DNA from 2 places in the Thermophagus sp. OGC60D27 genome. Region 2 is predicted to be linked to the other one. Evidence: riboswitches for the same ligand, from Rfam matches in the RefSeq annotation. Region 2 holds a riboswitch; the other holds the start of a gene.

What was found. A riboswitch is a leader RNA that binds a small molecule or an ion and turns the genes downstream of it on or off. The one in region 2 is predicted to bind cobalamin.
Region 1: another riboswitch for cobalamin. It lies ahead of ACT29H_RS15940 (cobyric acid synthase); the one in region 2 lies ahead of ACT29H_RS08615 (ABC transporter substrate-binding protein).

Annotation. Positions count from the first base shown of each region.
Region 1 is NZ_JBQTGH010000019.1:27,005-32,521, forward strand. It holds gene galB (beta-galactosidase GalB) at 1-940, shown strand, start outside; cobalamin riboswitch at 1,778-2,027, shown strand; gene ACT29H_RS15940 (cobyric acid synthase) at 2,382-3,851, shown strand; gene ACT29H_RS15945 (threonine-phosphate decarboxylase) at 3,851-4,861, shown strand; gene cbiB (adenosylcobinamide-phosphate synthase CbiB) at 4,852-5,517, shown strand, end outside.
Region 2 is NZ_JBQTGH010000006.1:56,968-62,484, forward strand. It holds gene ACT29H_RS08605 (DUF6132 family protein) at 1-167, opposite strand, end outside; gene ACT29H_RS08610 (hypothetical protein) at 245-1,453, shown strand; cobalamin riboswitch at 1,618-1,826, shown strand; gene ACT29H_RS08615 (ABC transporter substrate-binding protein) at 1,855-3,021, shown strand; gene ACT29H_RS08620 (iron chelate uptake ABC transporter family permease subunit) at 3,117-4,187, shown strand; gene ACT29H_RS08625 (ABC transporter ATP-binding protein) at 4,208-5,239, shown strand; gene htpG (molecular chaperone HtpG) at 5,341-5,517, shown strand, end outside.

The DNA.
Region 1 (5,517 bases), on a different contig from region 2:
GTTCATTGCCACCGAAACCAACTCATCACTGCATACCAGAGGTTACTACGATATGCCGTCGGACAGCGTGAGAGTATGGCCTAACCGCTGGGATGTGCCGTTTGAGGGCGGAAATCCCGGTAATACCTGTTCGGCCTACGACAATTGCAGGGCCCCATGGGGATCAACACATGCCGACACCTGGCGACTGATTAAAAAGTATGACTTCCTGTCGGGAATGTTTATCTGGACCGGCTTCGATTATCTGGGAGAGCCTACCCCTTACCAGTGGCCCTCGCGCAGTTCCTATTTCGGGGTGGTCGATTTGGCCGGTTTCCCCAAAGACGCCTACTATTTTTATCAAAGCGAATGGTCGAAAGATACCGTACTGCATCTTTTCCCTCACTGGAACTGGGAAGAAGGGCAAACGGTGGATGTATGGGCTTACTACAATTATGCCGATGAGGTGGAATTATTCCTGAATGACAAATCGTTGGGGAGTAAAAGTAAATCGGATGAACAGTTCCACGTCATGTGGCGAGTGTCCTTCGAACCCGGAACCCTCAGAGCTGTGTCTCGAAAAAACGGACAAAGGGTGGCAGAAAAAATCATTCATACGGCCGGGCAGCCCGCTCGCATTCATTTGACATGCGACAGAGAAATAATCCATGCCAATGGAGAAGATCTGGCCTTCGTCACGGCCATCGTCACCGATAAAGAAGGTGTTCCCGTGCCCGATGCCGAGAATTTGATCAAATTTAGTTTGGATGGAGAGGCCTCCATCGTCGCTACCGATAATGGCAGTCAGACCAGCCTCACCTCATTTCAGAGTCATCAACGAAAAGCGTTTCACGGGAAATGTCTGGCCATTGTACGTGCCGGCAGTAAAAAGGGAAGTGTTATGGTGAAGGCCGTTTCCGAAGGATTGCCCGAAGCGGTTGCAAGAATAGAATTGCAGTAATCGGAATTAGGTTTGCTTACCGGGAATCTCCTCAGAGTTGAGAAAATGATATATCTATTCCGGCTCTGGGGTTTTTATGTTTTGTAAGGTGAGTCACCGTTTAATGATCACTCCGCTGTGATTTTTCCATGGCGTTATATTAATTGTTTTTTTTCTAAAGACACAGTTCCGTGAATATTCTTCTCTGGAAGCCATTACATCGCTGCATGAAGGTTTCCAATCACTCTGGAAGCCATTACATCGCTGCATGAAGGTTTCAAATCACTCTGGAAGCCATTGCATCGCTGCATGAAGGTTTCAAATCACTCTGGAAGCCATTGCATCGCTGCATGAAGGTTTCAAATCGTTCTGGAGGGCATTGCATCGCTGCATGAAGGTTTCAAATCGTTCTGGAAGCCATTACATCGCTGCATGAAGGTTTCAAATCGTTCTGGAGGGCATTGCATCGCTGCATGAAGGTTTCAAATTGTTCTGGAGGGCATTGCATCGCTGCATGAAGGTTTCAAATCGTTCTGGAGGTCATTGCATCGCTGCATGAAGGTTTCCAATCACTCTGGAAGCCATTGCATCGCTGCATGAAGGTTTCAAATCATTCTGGAGGGCATTACATCGCTGCATGAAGGTTTCAAATCGTTCTGGAGGTCATTGCATCGCTGCATGAAGGTTTCAAATCGTTCTGGAGGTCATTACATCGCTGCATGAAAGTTTCTGTTATTCGAAGAGGCCAGAAGCCGGAACTTATAATCACCAATCTCACCCGCCATGCTCACACTCTTCACTCGCCTTTAGATTCATCCTAAACAAATATTATGTTTTTATAGTTATCAAAAATCCAATATCTTTGCCTGAGATTTTGGTGACAGGTCATGATTTCTTCATGGTCTGTAAAAGGGAATCCGGTGAAAATCCGGAGCTGTACCCGCAGCTGTAAGCTCTTTAAAAGGTTTGAATATTACTTCTTGCCACTGTCAATACCTTCTTTGAATTCAGGGAAGGAGAACTTTGAATCCATAAGGCTTCAAAGTAGGACGGGAAGGCCATTCAAACCGGAGCGAGCCAGAAAACCTGCCAGAATTAGTTTGTTAAAAGTAACATTTTGCTTCCGGGTTAGAAGTATATGTTCAGAACATTCGCGCGCGTGTTCGGCATGTTTTTCCTAATCATTATGGATGCAAGGTGGAATAATTTCAACTAAAATTATTTTTATCCACCGTCGGATTTTTAGTGGTTAGTCAACAGTCATTAGGCATCAGTGGTGGTTACTCTAATTGATAATGACTAATTTTCAGTTCCATCAGCCTTCGTTGGTGTGGATTTGCAATTCAACTAAATAAATTCAAAGAGACGAGCATGGCAAGAAGGCTTCCTAAAATAAGAACATGTTTAAACTTTAGGTCATGTGGGTTTCATTCCACCAATAACTGAAATAAAATTAATACTGATGCAAGCATTAAAACATCCGCTGATGATTGTGGGAACGGGTTCCGATGTGGGGAAGAGTGTTCTGGCCACCGGTTTTTGTCGCATCTTTTTGCAGGATGGATATCGTCCCGTGCCTTTTAAGGCGCAGAATATGTCGCTCAACAGCTATGTGACGGCCGACGGTGGCGAGATGGGTCGAGCACAGGCCGTACAGGCCGAAGCATGCCGGCTGGAATGTCACACCGACATGAATCCGGTGTTGTTGAAACCCGGTTCCGACAAGCAGTCGCAAGTCATCGTCAACGGGAAAGTGCTGGGAAACTATTCTGCCGGCAGCTATTTCAGAGGGGAGATAAAAGGTTGGTTGTTTGAGGAGGTTATGAAGGCGTTTAAGCGGCTGCAAAGTCAATATAATCCTGTTGTTATTGAGGGCGCCGGCAGCATTGCCGAACTCAACCTTAAAAATAATGACATCGTAAATATGCGCATGGCTACTGCCGTTAATGCCGCTACCATTTTGGTGGCAGATATCGAACGGGGCGGCGTTTTTGCCAGCGTTTACGGGTCCATTAAATTATTATCGCCGGAAGAACGAAAGTGCATCAAAGGAATTATTATCAATAAGTTTAGAGGTGATATTTCCCTTTTCGACGAAGGCAAAAAAATCATTGAAGAATTGACCGGTGTCCCTGTATTGGGTGTGGTACCTGCCTTTCGGCATATACGAATTGAAGAAGAGGATTCCGTCTCATTGGCGCGTAAAGCCTTTGCGGCAGTGGAAGACAAAATTAATGTAGCCGTGATTTTACTGCGCCGACTTTCCAATTTTACCGACTTTAACCGTTTGGAGCAGGAAGAAAAGGTTAACCTCTTTTATACCAATAATGTTGAAGAGATTCGGAAGGCGGACCTCATAATATTGCCCGGCTCTAAAAGTACCATTGCCGACCTTAATGAGTTGCGAAGCAACGGCGTTGCCGACGAGATTGTTCGGCAGGCCAGAGAAGGAAAGAGCATCGTGGGCATATGTGGCGGTTATCAAATGATGGGGCGGACTATCCGTGACCCGCATCATATCGAAAGTGCGCTGGAACAATTGCCCGGATTGAATCTGTTGCCCGTTGAAACGACCATTGGTCCCGAAAAAGCCACCGTTCGTACTGTCTTTAAGTTTAAGTATTTTGATGAATTATGCCACGGGTATGAAATTCATATGGGTCGTACCCGTCTGGACGATGATGCCCAACCCCTCAATCGATTGGAAAAGGGTGGCGCGGAGGGGTGCTGCCTGAACCAACGCATCTGGGGAACCTATATGCATGGTATTCTTGATAATCCCGTGGTGATTGAAGATTTATTGTCCCCCTTCGTGGCCGGTAAAACAGCTGCTCAAAATTACGATGCCTTTAAGCAGCAGCAGTATGATTTACTGGCCGACCATCTGAGAAAGTATGTTGATATGGATACCCTTTATAAGATTATGGAGTAATGCTGACAGGTCACGGCGATGATATTTACAGATATCCCGACATTCGATACAATTTCAGTTCGAATGTCAATCCCCGGGGCGCTTCACCCGCGTTGAAGGAGCATCTAAAAGGATGTATGGAAAAAATTGAGCACTATCCATCCCCTATGGCTGAGGATTGGGTGGAGATGATAGCCCAAAGCATGGCTTTATCATCTGAAAATGTGCTGGCCACCAACGGGGCGGTGGAAGCCATATACCTTATTGCAGAGCTCTTTGCGGCAAAAAAGTCATGGATTTTTTATCCCTCTTTTTCAGAGTATGAAGGGGCCTGTGTCCGGTTTAACCATTCCGTTGAATATTATCACCATTCTGCGTTTTCGCAAGTTGATTATTCTGCCGCCGACCTGGTTTGGTTCTGTAACCCTAACAATCCCGATGGAGCCATTTATGATACAGGCATTCTTTCCCAAAAGATAGAAGCGTATCCCAATACCCTGTTTGTGGTCGATGAGGCCTATGTCGATTTTACCGATGAGGTCTGTTCTTTAGTTTCTTGTTTGCCCAAAGCATCGAATCTGATGGTCATAAAATCCATGACCAAGCGTTTTGCCATTCCCGGCCTCAGACTGGGATTTCTGATGGCCAATAAAAATATTATTGAAGCTTTAAAGCAAAGGGTGATGCCCTGGCGCCTCAATGCCCTGGCCATTGAGGCCGGAAAATTTTGTCTGACCCAAAATGCCGATGACGGATTCAATATAAAGACCCTATTGCAGGAATCGCAAAGAGTACAAAACAGTATTCACCGGCTGAAAGGCTTTCGGGTGCATTGGTCTTCCACCACCTTTTTTCTGGTGGAAGGGCCGGTGGAGGCATCCATCCTGAAAAATAGACTGGCAGAAGAACATGGTATCCTTATCCGTGATGCTTCCAACTTCAGGGGGTTGGGCGACCGTTTTTTTCGTGTGTCGGTACGGTCGGAAGAGGAAAATAATTATTTAATCAGGGCATTGGAACGATGGGGCTGAAGATTCATATAGGAGCGATAATAATAGCTTATTTGCTGGACCGATTGCTTGGTGACCCGCCATGGTTGCCGCATCCTGTGGTGTGGTTTGGGAAAATCATTGGTTGGTGTGACCATCGGCTGAACAGCGGGACACATCGTATGCTCAAAGGTAGGGGGGTGGCACTATTGGCGGTTATGGTGGTATATTTGTTTTTCCGGGGTGGGTGGGAGTTGTTTTTTTCTTTGTCGCCAATGGCCGGCGGTCTGGTTGAAACGGTGTTCATTTTTTACGGATTGGCTGGTACCACGTTGATAAAAGAAGGAAAAGCTGTTTTTGAAAAGCTGGAATCGGGAATCGAAGCGGGAAGGAAACAACTGAGCCGCATCGTAGGGAGGGATACCGCTGCCCTTTCGGAGCGGGAAATCAAGACTGCAACGTTGGAAACAATGGCCGAGAATCTTAGCGACGGGGTCGTGGCCCCGTTGTTTTGGCTGGCAATAGCAGGTATGCCGGGAATGATGGCTTATAAGATGGTGAATACCCTGGATTCCATGATAGGATACCGAAACGAGAAATATGAACAGTTTGGAAAAGGTGCCGCGCGGCTCGACGATGTTGCCAATTTCATTCCGGCACGAATTACCGCTTGGTTAATGGCATTATGTGGGTGGAGC
Region 2 (5,517 bases):
TTCCAGGGCCTGCTTGTAATAGGACAACTGCCGGAGGTGCAACCGATAAAATGATAGTATGCATATCCTAAAGTGCCACCTACTACTATTCCAATAGCTATTCTTAGTAAGCGAGACATTTTTTTGTTTTCTTTGTTGTCGGATTTTATGTGTTTGTTGGTTTGCATGCTATTATTCGTTTTTTTTGAAAAATAAATGTTGTGCAAAAATATTTAAAAATATAGATAATTAAAAATATTGGTTTATGCCTAATCGTTTATTTTTTCTTTTTTTCCTTGTGGTGTTCTTTTCTATTTCAGGGACTGCCCAGAAATATGAAACACTCTTCCAGCAATGGGAGAACTATCTCCAGGGCGATGATAATGAAAAGAATTTTCGGGAAGTGTCGTTACTCAATCAGATTGAACGATTTGTGGTAAACGTAAGTGAGGCTCCGGATTCAACAAAATTTTTACGGGGGTGGGAGGTCATGTCTGACCAAGATGAAAAATTCAATGCTTTTGTCACCATTGTTTCATTTGAAAGCGGCAAACAGAAATTGCTTTATTGTTTGAAGTCAGTAAAAGAAAAGACGGCCTTTACATTTACCAAAGAGCTGCCATTTACAATAGAAGAGAAATGGACACTTGACTTTGAAATGTTACCCTTGAATGAAGATACAATAGTTGGTTTTAACGTTATGACTAATCGGAGAGAGATTCTGAAAATTCCGGATGTAGAGACCGCTATGGGTTTTGCCAGCTTAATGAGAATGAAAGGCGAAGAATCCATCTTCAGTGTTTCGGAAAAGTTGCAGCAACGCCTTTCTATGGTATTGTCGCAACCCCAAATGTTTTTAGATGATTTCGCCGGCTTTTCAGGATTGTCCACTCTTTTGTTGCCAAAGGAAGGGGTGAAAATAGTGACTTGGAACATAGAAAAACTTGAAGGAGGCCATCACTTTTTTGGGCTTTTGGCCGTAAAAGATGAAGCTAAGAATATTCAGGTGTATCAATTGAATGATAAGTATACGGAAATTAATCGAGCCCAGTTTTCAACGTTGCGTTATCCTGACTGGTTCGGTGCCGTTTATTACCAAATTATTCCGGTACGAATAAAAAAACAGACTTTTTTTACGCTTTTGGGATATAATGGCAATGACGCCTTTTCAAAAATCAGAATTGTTGATGTATTCTATATTGCCCGCCAGGGGATACCTGTTTTTGGTGCCCCAATTTTTAATGTTGGGGGACGCGTAAAAAAAAGGTTGATTTTTGAGTATAGTAATGATGCCAATATGATGCTAAGATATGATGGCCGGGAAAAGAAGATTGTATTGGATCATTTATCACCGATGGATCCTGTTTATGAAGGAGATCGGAGTTATTATGTGCCTGATCTGTCTTATGATGCATTGGAATATAAAAACGATCAATGGCGATATCTGGATAATATTGAACTTAGAAACCGATAAATATAAACAATGCTGGAATGGTTGAGACATAGGATTTTGTGAGGGGGATAGATTGAATCCTTTGTTTTTAATTGCCATGAAACTTTATAATTTCTTTTATTACCTTTTGTTAATAGAAAAGTAAGTTAGGGATTGGATATTGTAGTTGTTGTATATTATTTTAATTTTGCAAAAGTGTAACAGGTGCTATTAAGCCTCGAGGGAATCCGGTGGTCTGTTGGCAGAGAGTCCGGAGCTGTACCCGCAGCTGTAATCCCATATTATTGTTGTAACAACAGAAGCCACTGGAATGATCTATTCATTATGGATGATTTTCTCCGGGAAGGCGTTACATCAGGGAAAGCCAGAAGACCTGCCTGTACACTGCCCCTTAACCAATAAAGCTTTCGGGAGATAAAGTGATGGTATTAAAAAAATTGTTGTCCGGTCTGTTGACTGTCGTATTGTTTTCTTCTTGCCACGTTGCAACCCAAAAAGATTCTGTTATAGATCTTTTTGCTAATCTTAAACCTGATTCGGTTTTTCGTCCGAGCTATGCCAAAGGATTTTCTATAACTTATTACGATAGTCTGAAATTAATTCACATAGCTGATCCTTGGGATCAAACAGCCGAGGGAGATTATATTCTTGTAGGGTCCGGGGAGTGTCCCCAACAGTTCCAAAATCACTTGTTGCCGTATGTAACCTATCCTGTTACAAATTGGTCCGCCTTTTCATCTACGCAAATCGAATTTGCTGCAAAAATTGGCGTTCTTGAATCGCTTGGTAGCGTTGCCGAGCCTCAGTATATCTCAAATTTCTATGTACAGGCAAACCTGAACGAAGGGAGAATAAAAAATGTGGGAATGGCCGGTTCACCTGATATTGAAGTTCTTTTGGCTTCGTCTCCACAGTTTGTGTTTGTTTCTCCTTTTAAAGATAACAGATATGGTCCTATTGAGGAGGCAGGTCTGTTATTAATTTATGATTGTAGTTATCTTGAAGTTTCTCCTTTGGGAAGAGCTGAATGGCTTGTTTTTTTTAGTGCTTTTTACGATAAAGAAGAAGTCGCAATTTCTCAATTTAAAGAGATTGAGAACCGTTATCAGGCCATCGCCAGAAGAGCCAAATCCGTTGTTCCCCGGCCCACTGTTTTTACCGGTTATCTTTTTAATGATGTTTGGTATATGCCGGCGGGCGAAAGTTATGTGGCTAAATTGTTTGAAGATGCTGGGGCTGCATATCGCTATCGTAATCGGCCGGGGGCAGGTTCTTTAGCTTTGGATTTTGAAACGGTTTTTAATGATTTTTACTCAAGTGATGTATGGGTTTTGACGGTCAATCATCAAGGAGATTTTACCACTTCTGATTTGCTTCAAATGGATGGACGATATTCCGGGTTTGAATCTTTCAAAAAAGGGAAAGTATTAATCAGTAATTCCCGCTACTCGGGGTTTTATGAAAAAGGCATAGTTGAACCGCATGTAATTTTAAATGATTTGGCCTATTATCTGCATCCGGATCTTTTTCAGGAATATGAACCGGTATATTTTCATTGGTTGAAAAATGATAATCAGGGAGGAAAATAATCCAATAAATTGAAAATTTGCCTTTGAGCCATTAACAAATAGCATTTAAGTGGAAAAAATATGCCTCCTCGCAAAAAAATAATTGAGTTAAATAGATGGAAGAAATAATAGGTTTCCATTTGGTTAAAAGACCAAAGATAGTTTTGTGGCTTATTTGCCTTTTTGTTCTTTCGCTTTCATTGTTTTTGCTAAATCTTGTTTTTGGTTCTATACACATTCCAATAGAGGCAATTCTGAAAATACTAAGTGGCAAACCCTATGAAAATGAAAGCTGGTATTTTATTGTTTTAAAAAGTCGGTTGCCTCAAACGTTGACAGCCATGCTGGCGGGTGCAGGCTTGGCCGTTGGAGGTCTGCAAATGCAGACATTATTTAGAAATCCACTGGCAGGTCCATCGATATTGGGAATTAGCTCGGGCGCTGGTTTGGGGGTCGCAATAGTATTGATGTTGGCAGGGAAAGTGGGAGGCATCGCCATAAGTCATATGGGCTGGGCGGGCCATCTTTCCGTTGCTGTAGCGGCATTTGGTGGCGCCATACTGGTATTAATGCTGGTGTTGTTTTTATCTCGTCATTTGAAAGATAATGCAGTGTTGCTCATAGTCGGGATTATGGTTGGGTATGCGGCCTCTGCCTTGGTGGGGATATTAAAGTTTTATAGTATGAAGGAGGATGTTCATGCCTATGTTATTTGGGGACTTGGTAGTTTTTCTACTGTCACATGGTCGCAAATGCAAATTTTGTTTCCGGTTGTTCTTTTAGGTTTAATGGGATCCTACTTCCTGGTAAAGCCCTTAAATGTTATGTTGTTGGGAGAACAGTATGCTGGAAATCTTGGCGTTAATATTCGTGTTTCAAGGTTTTTAATCATATTATTGACAGGATTGCTTACAGCTTCTATAACCGCCTTTTGCGGTCCCATTGCCTTTCTGGGGCTGGCAGTGCCCCATTTGACCAAAGGGCTGTTCCGTACATCCGATCATAAAGTGCTGCTTCCGGCGGTTATTCTATTGGGTGTTTCTGTGGCTTTATTTTCTAATTTAATTGCTCGTATGCCTGGGTTTGAAGGTTCGTTACCCATTAATGCCGTGACCAGTATGATCGGTGCTCCGGTGGTGATTTCAGTAATTCTTCGGAGGAGGAATATCAGAACGCCCGGTGTGTGAAATTCACAAAAAGGTTTATCATGTCCAATACATTACAACCATTAATAAAGACCCATAATCTAGCCATCGGCTATAAGAGTAAGGGGCAGGACGTGCGTTCCTTGCATTCCGATATCAATGTGAAGCTCAATGCCGGTGAATTTGTGTGTTTACTTGGTCCTAATGGGGCAGGAAAATCCACTTTGCTTCAGACAATGTGCGGATTTATCCCCGAACTGGATGGTGTTGTTTTTATCAATAATCGTCCTATTTCTTCTGTCTCAGGAAAAGAGTTGTCCTTAATGGTGAGTGTGGTGTTGACCGAAAGGATAGAGGTTTCTAATATGACGGTATTCGATTTGGTTTCTTTGGGGCGAAGTCCTTATACAGGTTTTTTTGGTCGTATGAGAAAGAGGGATGTTAAAAAAGTGAAAGAGGCTATTTCCGCTGTAGGATTGAACGGTTTTGAGTCGAGGCTTCTGGTTCAAATGAGCGATGGCGAGCGACAAAAGGCCATGATTGCAAAAGCTTTGGTGCAAGAGACTCCTTTGATTGTGCTGGATGAGCCTACTGCTTTTTTGGATTTGCCCAGTCGCATTGAGCTGATGCATCTTTTACGACAACTTTCCCACACTCGTAACAAGGGCATTCTTCTTTCTACCCATGACTTGGATCTCGCACTTCAAATGGCGGACAAGGTTTGGCTTTTGGCTGAAGGGAAAAAGATGGAAAGCGGAACACCTGAAGATCTCGTTCTTACCAATGAATTCAGACGTTTTTTTGAGCGTGAAGGAATATTGTTTGATAATAATACAGGGCAGTTTACAATTGATGAAAAAAAATTAAAAACAATTCGTCTTGTCGGGAAGGGAATTGAATATAAGTGGGTGAGTCGTGCATTGGCCCGAAAAGGTTTTGCTTCTTCTGATGAACCGGTATCGGGTATGGAAGTGGAAATTCGCTCGGATGGTCATCCTGAGTATTTGCTCACCGGCCCTTCGGGAAAAACCCATAGATTGAGGACCATTGAAGATTTGCTTGATCAGATTGATACTGAAAATAGTTCTTTATGATCAAGAGAGCTCTGCCTATATGTCAGTATCCTTTCTTTGGCATAGCCTTTGTTTTTAGAGTGCCGACATTTTAGTTGAATCCATTTAAATCGTATAGAGTTATGCAAAAAGGGAAAATTGGTGTTAGTACCGACAACATCTTTCCAATAATTAAAAAATATCTGTATTCTGATCACGAGATCTTTTTGCGTGAACTGGTTTCCAATGCAGTAGATGCCACGCAAAAGCTTAATACGCTTGCACGTATTGGAGATTTTAAGGGTGAAACGGGAGACGTG